2 regions of the Mesorhizobium sanjuanii genome follow, and region 2 is predicted to be linked to the other one. Evidence: riboswitches for the same ligand, from Rfam matches in the RefSeq annotation. Region 2 holds a riboswitch; the other holds the start of a gene.
What was found. A riboswitch is a leader RNA that binds a small molecule or an ion and turns the genes downstream of it on or off. The one in region 2 is predicted to bind thiamine pyrophosphate.
Positions count from the first base shown of each region.

Region 1 (5,287 bases), on a different contig from region 2:
ATCAGCGCCGACAATGTCTTTCCTTGCGACGCTTTCGGTCTAGGAAAGTTGTTCTGGAATTGCGTTCGATCAAGGCCCAGCGCAAAACCTTGATGCAGTCGTCGCCGCCGCAATCTTCGCCTTCGGCTTTGTCTACATCCATCCGTTCGAGGACGGAAACGGCCGCATTACCTGATCCACCACGTCCTTGCCATGCACCGCTTCAATCGCCGGGAGTGGTGTTCCCGTATCGGCCGCGATCCTGGACCAGATCGACGAGTACAGGCGTATGCTGGAGAGCTATTCGAAGCGCCTTCTGCCATTGGTCGAATGGGAACTGACGCCGCAATTCAACGTCCGCGTGCTGAATGACACCGGGGATTTCTACCGATACTTCGATGCAACCCGCACGCCGAGTTTCTTTATGCCTGCGTTCGGCGGACGATCGAACGGTGCCTTCCTGACGAAACAGCTTTTCTGCAGCGCTACGATCAATTCCGGCAACAGGTGAATGCCTTTATCGACACGCCCGAGCGGCTGATCGATCTGCTCTTCCGTTTCCTTAACCAGAATGGTGGCCCCTATCGAGCCGCGCCCTCGGAAAGGAATTCCCCGCTCTGACCAATGACGAAGCGCGGGCGGCTCGAGGCGATCTATGCGCAAACCAGAAAACGGCAAAGCACGCGGCAGAAGCCTTTCACTGGGACTGCCGGTCGACCCTTGCGTTGTCGCCGAAACTCGGGACGTCATGTTCTGGGGCAAACTGGACAAGCCGAAGGTGTGTCAGGAATGCTGCTGCGCCACGGCAGTGATTTCTGCATCGTCTGTACGCCTATATACGCAGTGCCGGCCTCACCCCCCAGCGGTGGGAGATGCGCGACAAGTCGCGTGCAAAGTCATCCTGGGGACGCTGACAACAAGGTACGTGCGCTCAATCGCGTCCACCCCATTCACAAAACCGGCTCCGTGGAGTAGTGGGAACGCAGAGAAATCTCCGGTCGCAGCCTTACCCGGTCAAAACAAGGACTCAAACCATGAATGCCCTCGTCATCTGCTCCGGCGGATTGGACTCTGTTTCGCTCGCTCACAAGGTGGCGACCGAGCAGAAACTCATTGGCCTGCTTTCGTTCGATTACGGCCAGAGGCACAAAAAGGAACTCGGCTTTGCCGCCATCTGCGCCAAGCGGCTGGGTGTTCCGCACCAGATCGTCGATATCCGCTATGTTGGCCGGAACCTGAGCGGCTCGGCGCTGACTGATAATGTGGACGTGCCCGACGGGCACTATGCCGAAGACTCCATGAGGATCACGGTGGTGCCGAATAGGAACGCCATCATGCTGGCCATCGCCTTCGGGGTTGCCGCCGCGCAGAAGGCCGATGCGGTGGCCACTGCCGTCCACGGCGGAGATCATTTCATCTATCCCGATTGCCGGCCCGCTTTTATCGACGCCTTTCAGACGATGCAGAACCATGCGCTCGCAGGCTACGCCGATATCCGCCTGTACGCTCCGTATGTGAATATGTCGAAGGCCGACATCGTCACCGAGGGGGCAAAGTACGCCACACCGTTCGAGGCGACGTGGTCCTGCTACAAGGGCGGTGCACGTCATTGCGGTCGCTGCGGGACATGCGTCGAACGGCGCGAAGCATTCGATTTGGCTGGCATCACCGACCCGACAGATTATGAGGACGCAGACTTCTGGCTCCACGCTATCCAGACAAGGAGCGCGTGATGTTCCGCATTACCAAAGAGTTCCACTTCTCGGCCTCGCATCAGCTCACCTCCTTGCCACCAGATCATCAGTGCGCACGTCTGCACGGCCACAACTACATCGTCGTAGTGGAGCTTTCAGGTGGCGAACTGAACGAACATGGCTTTGTGCGCGACTACCAAGACTTGGCGGCGCTCAAGCACTACATCGATGGGACGTTCGACCATCGGCATCTTAACGACGTGCTGGGGCATGACCGTGTGACAGCGGAATGTCTGGCTAGGCACTTCTACGACTGGTGCAAGGTGCGGCTACCACAAACCTCCGCCGTGCGGGTGAGCGAGACGCCGAAAACCTGGGCGGAATACCGGCCATGACTAACGCAATGCAGCCCGGAATCCGCGTGAGCGAGATTTTTGGGCCGACCATTCAGGGCGAAGGCATGCTGATCGGCTTGCCGACGGTGTTCGTAAGAACCGGCGGGTGCGATTATCGCTGTTCCTGGTGCGACAGCCTGCATGCGGTGGACCGTCGCTTCCGCCGTGATTGGGAGATGATGTCAACCGACGCGGTCTGGCAAAAGGTCATTGCGCTTTCCGGCGGTCAGCCCCTGATGGTGTCGCTGTCGGGCGGCAATCCGGCCATCCAGCCGCTGGGCGGGCTGATCGACCGCGGGCATGGTGAGGGCTACCGCTTTGCATTGGAAACCCAAGGCTCGGTGCCTAAGCAATGGTTCGCTGATCTCGACGTGCTGGTGCTCAGCCCCAAGCCGCCCTCAAGCGAAATGACGACGGATTGGGCCGCATTCGACACTTGCGTAGAGGCGGCGCAGGATAAGCCGCGGATGGCGCTCAAGCTCGTTGTCTTCGACGATGATGACTATGCCTATGCCAAGGACGCCGCGGCGCGCTACCCGCAATTACCCGTCTATCTGCAGCCCGGCAACCATACGCCGCCCCGTCCCGGCAACGAAGGCGCGTTGATCGACATGGCCGGTGTGATGAAACGCATGGAATGGCTGGTTGAAAAGGTGACCCGTGACAGGTGGTTCGAGGCGCGTGTACTGCCGCAGCTTCATGTTCTGCTCTGGGGAAACAAACGGGGCGTCTAGCCGAAGGGGAAGGATTGCCGACGAGCAAGACAGACATCTATAGCAATCTCACCCAACTGGGTGGCAGCAGCGTTGTTCCGGAAAGCCCCGAAAATACCGTGCTGGAAAAGGCACCGAATCCGCATGAGGGCTCGCCTTATTGGGGGCGCTTCACCGCTGCTCTGGGGCGTCACTTGCTCTCGATACTAGCATGCTTTTCCGCTGGGTTTGTTTGGTCGTCGATCACCGCTGCGGGACGAATGCGCTTGACAAAATAGCGCCGGCCCGTTCAACCTGAGGCATTCACCAGGGGAGTCCCGGCAAGGGGCTGAGATACTGCTGGCTTTCGCGGCGCAGTGACCCGTTGAACCTGATCCAGTTCATACTGGCGTAGGGACGGTGCAAGCGCTTTGCGGGAGTTTACGCCCGAGGTCCTGTTTCGGCAGGTCGGCAGAAGCGTCTTTTCATCCTTCCGGCACAGAACTGGGTCTCCAATGCATGAGCAAAGGAGCCTCACGATGAATGCCCTTACCCCCGCTGTTTCGACGGGACCACTGCCCGCCTCGCGCAAGATCCACAAGTCCGGCGTCCTCCATCCGCACATCAAAGTGCCGATGCGCGAAATCTCCGTCCATCCGACAGCCGGCGAGCCGCCGGTCACCGTCTACGATCCGTCCGGCGCCTATACGGACCCGACTGTCGTAACCAGCATCGAAAAGGGCCTTGCCCGACTTCGCCACGACTGGATCATGGCGCGCGGCGATGTCGAGGCCTATGACGGCCGGCATGTGCAGCCGGAAGACAATGGGTTCGCTACCGGCGAGCGCCTGACGCCGGAATTTCCCATTCGCAATCGGCCGCTCAGGGCCAAGGCAGGCAAGGCGGTCACGCAGCTAGCCTATGCGCGCGCCGGCATCATCACGCCTGAAATGGAGTTCGTCGCCATCCGCGAGAACCTCGGCCGCGAGATCCTGCGCGGCAAGCTTGAGCGCGACGGCGAAGCCTTCGGCGCGGCGATCCCCGACTTCGTCACGCCGGAGTTCGTGCGCGACGAGGTGGCGCGCGGGCGGGCGATCATTCCCGCCAACATCAACCACCCGGAGAGCGAGCCGATGATCATCGGCCGCAATTTCCTGGTCAAGATCAATGCCAATATCGGCAATTCGGCCGTCACCTCGTCGATGGCCGAAGAGGTCGAAAAGATGGTCTGGGCGATCCGCTGGGGCGCCGACACGGTGATGGACCTGTCGACCGGCCGCAACATCCACAACATCCGCGACTGGATCGTGCGCAATGCGCCGGTGCCGATCGGCACGGTGCCGCTTTATCAAGCGCTCGAAAAGGTCGGCGGCATCGCCGAGGACCTGACCTGGGAGGTGTACCGCGACACGCTGATCGAGCAGGCCGAACAGGGTGTCGACTACTTCACCATCCACGCCGGCGTGCGGCTGCACTACATCCCGCTGACCGTCGACCGGGTCACGGGCATCGTCTCTCGCGGCGGCTCGATCATGGCCAAATGGTGCCTGCATCATCACCGGGAAAGCTTCCTCTACGAGCATTTCGCGGAAATCTGCGACATCTGCCGCGCCTATGATGTGTCCTTTTCGCTCGGCGACGGGCTTCGTCCGGGCTCGATCGCCGATGCCAACGACGCCGCGCAATTTGCAGAGCTGGAAACGCTCGGCGAGCTGACGAAAATCGCCTGGGCAAAGGATTGCCAGGTGATGATCGAGGGGCCCGGCCACGTGCCGATGCACAAGATCAAGCAGAACATGGACAAGCAGCTCGCTGTCTGCGGCGAGGCGCCGTTCTATACGCTTGGACCGCTGACGACCGACATCGCGCCAGGCTACGACCACATCACCTCAGGTATCGGCGCTGCGATGATCGGCTGGTTCGGCACGGCCATGCTCTGCTACGTCACGCCGAAGGAGCATCTCGGGCTTCCCGATCGCAACGACGTCAAGACTGGCGTGATCACCTACAAGATCGCGGCCCACGCCGCCGACCTGGCGAAGGGTCATCCGGCGGCGAAGGTCAGGGATGACGCCCTTTCCCGCGCGCGCTTCGAGTTCCGCTGGGAGGACCAGTTCAACCTGTCGCTCGATCCCGAAACCGCGCGGTCCTTCCACGACCAGACCTTGCCCAAGGAGGCGCACAAGGTGGCGCATTTCTGCTCGATGTGCGGGCCGAAATTCTGCTCCATGCGCATCTCCCACGACATCCGCGCAGAGGCACAGAAAGAGGGCATGGCGGCGATGGCGGCGAAATATCGCGAGGGCGGCGATCTCTATGTGCCGGCGGGCGAGGCCGGCGCACCGCTCATGCCGCAGGCGCACGACCGACCATGAGAGTGCTGGTCAAAGGGGCCGGCGTCGCTGGCCTCACGGCCGCCTTCGAGCTCGCCACACACGGCGCGGCGGTGACAGTTGCCGAGACAAGACATGCCCTCGGCGGCAATGCGTCGTGGTTCGCGGGCGGCATGCTGGCGCCATGGTGCGAG
Region 1 is NZ_NWQG01000172.1:13,206-18,492, forward strand. Features, by position in the region: gene CN311_RS33510 (Fic family protein) at 113-175, shown strand; gene CN311_RS33515 (hypothetical protein) at 269-490, shown strand; gene queC (7-cyano-7-deazaguanine synthase QueC) at 1,014-1,712, shown strand; gene queD (6-carboxytetrahydropterin synthase QueD) at 1,712-2,068, shown strand; gene queE (7-carboxy-7-deazaguanine synthase QueE) at 2,065-2,802, shown strand; TPP riboswitch at 3,080-3,196, shown strand; gene thiC (phosphomethylpyrimidine synthase ThiC) at 3,300-5,135, shown strand; gene thiO (glycine oxidase ThiO) at 5,132-5,287, shown strand, end outside.
Region 1: another riboswitch for thiamine pyrophosphate. It lies ahead of thiC (phosphomethylpyrimidine synthase ThiC); the one in region 2 lies ahead of CN311_RS23600 (YkoF family thiamine/hydroxymethylpyrimidine-binding protein).

Region 2 (5,287 bases):
AGATGACGCTGGTCGTCATGCGGGCGAGCCGCTCGGCGGTGATCAAGAACGCGCGCGACTTCTCCTGCGCCATCCTGACCTACGACCATAGGCTGGTCTCGGTCGAGGACGCGCTGCCGATCCATGTCATGTCGATGGACATGGCGACGCGGCCGCTGACCGACCTCTTCGACGACATTACGCAAGGCGACATCTTCCTCAACAACTGCCCCTATACCGGCGGCACCCATCACGCCGACCTGATCATGACGATGCCGGTGTTTTACGAGGGTGTGCCGCTGTTCTGGGTCGTCGCGCTGTCGCACCACGCCGACACCGGCGCGCCGGTGCCGTCGACCTATCTGCCCTTCGCCAAGAACATCTTCGAGGAGGGCATGCATTTTCCCTGCGTGCGGGTGGCGCAGAACTACCAGGAGAAGAAGGACATCCTGCGCATCGGCACCATGCGCAACCGCGTGCCCGACATGTGGCTGGGCGATGTGCGCGCGCAGATCGGCGCCTGCCGGACCGGCGAGCGCCGCATTGGCGAACTGTTCACACGCTATGGCCGCGAGACAATCATGGGCTTCGTCGAGGACTGGTTCGACTATGGCGCGCGCTGCGCCAAGGCGGCGATCGCCAAATTGCCCGCTGGCAGCTACAGCTATGAAACGCGGCACGACCCGGTGCCCGGCGTGGCCGACGAGGGCATTCCGGTGCGGCTAACCATCCATGTCGACCCGGCCAAGGGCGAGATCGTCGTCGATGCGCGCGACAATATCGACAATGTGCCGGGCGGCCTGAACCTGTCCGAGAACACCGCCACTGGCTCCTGCCGCATCGGCGTCTTCAACAATCTGGACGAAAGCATCCCGCACAATGAGGGCGCCAAGTCGCAGATCAAGGTGCTGCTGCGCGAGGGAAGCGTCGTGGGCAAGCCGAAATATCCGGTCGGCACCTCGGTCGCCACCACCAATGTCAACGACCGGCTGATGATCGCCGGCAATTGTGTCTTCTCGCGGATGGGCGCGCCATACGGACAGGCCGAGAGCGGCTCGCATCTTCCCGCTGGCGTCGGCGTCATCTCTGGCGAGGATCCGTTCAAGAACGGCAAATCCTATGTCAACCAGGTCTTCGTCGGCTATGCCGGCGGCGGTGCCCGGCACGGCTATGACGGCTGGCTGACCTATTGCGGCCCGGCCAATGCCGGCCTTATCCAACTCGACTCGGTCGAGGTCGACGAATCCATGTATCCGATCGTCATCGAGCGTCGCGGCGTGCTGCCGGGCTCGCAGGGCTTTGGCGAGTTCGAAGGCGCGCCGGCCACCGGCGGCGTCTTCTACCCGCTCGACCACGACATGACGATCGTCTACGCGGCCGACGGCACCTCGTTTCCGCCGCGCGGCGTGCTGGGCGGCGGCGACGGCAAGGAGAGCGAATCCATCAAGGTCCGGGGTGGCGACAGGATCGTGCTGCCGGCGTTCAGCGAGGAGACGATCGAGGACGGCGCCAGGATCGAGTTCACCGCTTGTGGCGGTGGGGGTTACGGCGATCCGCTGAAACGCGAGCCGAGACGCGTCGTGGCGACCGTCAATCGCGGCTGGCTGAGCCGGGAGGATGCCGAGACAGTCTATGGCGTTGCGTTGACGGATGCGGCCGAGCCCGGCCTGCTGATGGTCGACGAGGCACGGACGGCGGAGCTTCGCGCCAGTCGGCGCTGACTGGAAAGCCTTCTGCACTGAGACCGGAAAGGGAGGGCGCCTGGCCAAGGCCGGGCGCATGATGCGGCCATGCATGAAGATCGACCGATATCCCTGGCACGATTCCGCCTGGCGGATGCCGCGCTGTTGCTGCTTGCCGCGGCGATCTATGGCGGCATCTTTGCGGTGAACCGCCTCGCCGCGGAAGCGCTCTGGCCGCCTATGGGCTTTGCCTTTCTGCAATCGCTGCTGGCGGGCATTGTCCTGGCGCTGCTTGTGGTGCTCGGCGGACGCTTCGCCCTGTCGGCGGCGCATCTGCGCGCCTATGTCGTCATGGGCGCCCTAGTCGTCGGCCTGCCGATCGGCATATTGGTCAAGGCGGCGGAGCATATCGACGCTTCCGTGCTGACGCTGGTGCTCTGCCTCTCCCCCATCCTCACTCTGCTCATCGGTGTGGCGGCCGGGCTCGAGCGTTTCGACCAGCGTACCTTATTCGGGATGCTTCTGGGCATAGCTGGCGTGGCGGTCATCATGGCGCCCGGCGCCGGCGTCATCGGCGACGGTGGCATGTTCTGGTTCCTGGTCGCCCTTTCGGCGCCGCTGATGTTCGCCGCCGCCAACAATTGCGCCAAATGGCTGCGGCCGGCGGATGCCACGTCGGCCGCCATGGCCGCCGGAACGCTGCTGGGTGCCGCGGCCGTGGCAGGCGTGGTGATGCTGGTGCTCGGCAGCGCGGTGCTGCCGCCCGGCGGCATTATGTCGGGGCTGCTGCCGCTCGTCATCGCCACGGCGATCAACGCCGTCTTCTTCTGGCTTTTCTTCGCGCTGGTCGCGCGCATCGGCCCAGCGCGCTTCTCGCTGTTCAACTATCTCGCGGTAGCAGCCGGAATTCTCTGGAGCCTGGTTTTCTTCGGCGAACAGCCGGGCGCGCTGTTCTGGCTGGCGCTGCTGCTGATGATGGCCGGGATGTATCTGGCACTGTCGCGCAAGGCCGGGCCGGCGGCTGCGGCGTGAACTCGGCGCATGCGACATCGCTGCGCGATCATGCGAGCGCCCGCTGCTTGCGCATGTCGGATGCCGGTGTTAGGTGTGCCCTATCGACAGGGGCGCCCCGCATTGCCGGGGCTGAGATGTAAGGCGCCAAGCCTTCGGTCCCTCAAGCTGATCTGGGTAATGCCAGCGGAGCGAGGCGACCGTGTTTTCAGGTGCACAGATTTCACTCTATCCGATGTGCGACGATTTCGTCGGCGTCATCCTCGGGGCGCTTTCGGCGTTCGACCCATATCGGGCGAATTTCCGCATCGAGACCGACGACATCTCGACGCTGATCGTCGGTCCGCCCGAACAGCTGTTCCCGGCCATGCGCGATCTCTTCGCATCGGCGGCGGCAAGCGGCGTGCATTGCGTGTTGTCGGCAACGGTGTCGCGCGGCTGCCCGGGCGAGCCCGACGATCCGATCTGCACGCCGATTTCCGGCGGCAGCCACGAGCTGGCGCTGGCGGAGCGCATCGACGCGGCGCGGGCGCATGTCGACACTGCGGAAAGGCTTGGGCAAGAGGTCGCCGCGCAGTTCTCGCTCTATCCGCTCGGCGAAGGCCATCACATGGACGAGATCTATGGCTGCATCGACTTCCTCAAGGCGTCCGGCGTCTTCGACAAATCGAAGAATTTCTGCACCAAGCTGAGAGGCGATGCCGGACCGGTGTTCGCGACGCTGTCGGAAGCTTTTCTTCGCTTCGGCGCGCCGCAGGGCCATGTCGCGCTCGATCTCACCGTGTCGGCGAACAGCCCGAGCTTGCGATAAGTCGAACCGGTCGGTCAGTCTGTTCGTGCGGTATCGCCCTCGTAACCGCAGCGCCAGTAGGCGACCACGAGATGCGCGTCGCGCGCCAGTTTCCGGTCTTGCCTGAGGTAGGAGCGGATGGCGCGGAAGCTCTTGTGTTCGCAGCCGGCCCAGGCAAAGACGCTGCGCCCGTCCTCGGGCCAACGGACTTGCCGGACCGCATCCTGAAGCAAGGTCGATTTGCCGGGGGCCACGCCGTTCCTGTGCAGCCACTTTATGTCCAGCGAGGCCGGCGAAACCAGCTTCTGCTCCTCGCCGCCATTGGCAACCTCGATGCGGATGACGGCGTGCACGCCTGCCGGCAGCGCCTCGACGATGCGGCCGATCGTGGGCAGGGCGGTTTCGTCGCCGGCAAGCAGGCACCAGTCGGCCACGGGGACCTCGCCGCCACCCGGCCCCGTCATGCCGACGATGTTGCCGATCCGTGCATTGGCGGCAAAGCGCGCGCCGGGCATGCCGTCGCCGTCATGCAGGACGAAGTCGATATCGACCTCTCCCTTGTCGACGTTGATGCGGCGGATCGTGTAGATGCGCACGTCCGGCCGCCGTTCCGCTTCGGGCCATGCCGGGCGGCCATCCTCGCCGGTGACGGGCCAGGCGGGGACGGCGCCATCCCTTGGCAGCAGCAGGCGGACATGAAGTCCGCCCGTGGCGAAGCGTCCGAGGTCGCTGCCGGCCAGGGTCAGCCGCCGCATATGCGGCGTCACGCTGGCGGTCCGCACGACGCGCATCTCGCGGAAATAGGGCAAGGGCTGGCCGGTCGCGCCATCGCCTTGCCAGACGATTGCGGGGTTCTCCACCGAAGCGAAATGCAAAAGATGCTCGGCGATGGAAAGTTTTACATAGGCCAGGGATGTCTCGTCATTGCCCTCTGCGAAAACCCTGAGGCAGCGCTGACAGGCTTCCATGCTGGCCGAACCGAAGGCTGTGTCGATGCGGCTGCAGGCGCCGTCGATGGCGACGTCGCCATGATCGGCAAAATGGGCGCAAAGCCGCTGCATGATGTCTTGCGGACAAGACAGCGCGATCTCGGCGGACGCCTTGAGGTTTCTCGGCATGTCAGCCATGACGCGGTACTCCTTTTGCGAGTAGATGGACGAGATACGGTCCGCCAAGCAGCGAGGCGAACAGGCCGACGGGCAACTCGTATGGAAAGGCCGCCATGCGCGACAGCCAGTCTGATACGATCATCAGAAGCGCACCGACCAGCACCGCGCCGGCGAGGTGAGCTCGGGCGCGGGTAAAGCCGACCAGCCGTGCGAGGTGCGGCGCGATGAGGCCGACAAAGCTCAGCGGTCCGACGAACATCGCGGCAAGTGCGGTCAGGATCGCGGCGAGAACGATCAGCATCAGCCGGCCTTTGGCGACCGGCAGGCCCAGCCCGCGCGCGGTATTTTCGCCGAGCGGCAGGATATCGAGCCAGCGGATGGCGAGAAACAGCGGCAGCGTCAGCAGCACCAGACAGGCGACCATGAGCCAGGCATCGACGCCGGTCGCCTGGCTGGTCGAGCCGCTGAGCCAACGCAGCAGGACGTAGGACTGCGCATTTCCCATCGCGATGGCTGCTGTGATGACGGCGCTGCACAGCGCGCTCATGGCGACGCCGGCCAGCAGCAGCCGCTCGGCGCCGAATTTCGCCCGCGCGCCGATCGCCAGCATGGCGATCAACACCGCCAGCGAACCGAGCACGGACCCGGCAAATTGCCAACCGGGCGCAGCCGCCACGCTGAACGCCAGCACCGCGGTCAGGCCGGCGCCGGCGCCG
Region 2 is NZ_NWQG01000174.1:5,544-10,830, reverse strand. Features, by position in the region: gene CN311_RS23610 (hydantoinase B/oxoprolinase family protein) at 1-1,700, shown strand, start outside; gene CN311_RS23605 (DMT family transporter) at 1,770-2,693, shown strand; TPP riboswitch at 2,772-2,884, shown strand; gene CN311_RS23600 (YkoF family thiamine/hydroxymethylpyrimidine-binding protein) at 2,875-3,483, shown strand; gene CN311_RS23595 (siderophore-interacting protein) at 3,498-4,589, opposite strand; gene fhuB (Fe(3+)-hydroxamate ABC transporter permease FhuB) at 4,582-5,287, opposite strand, start outside.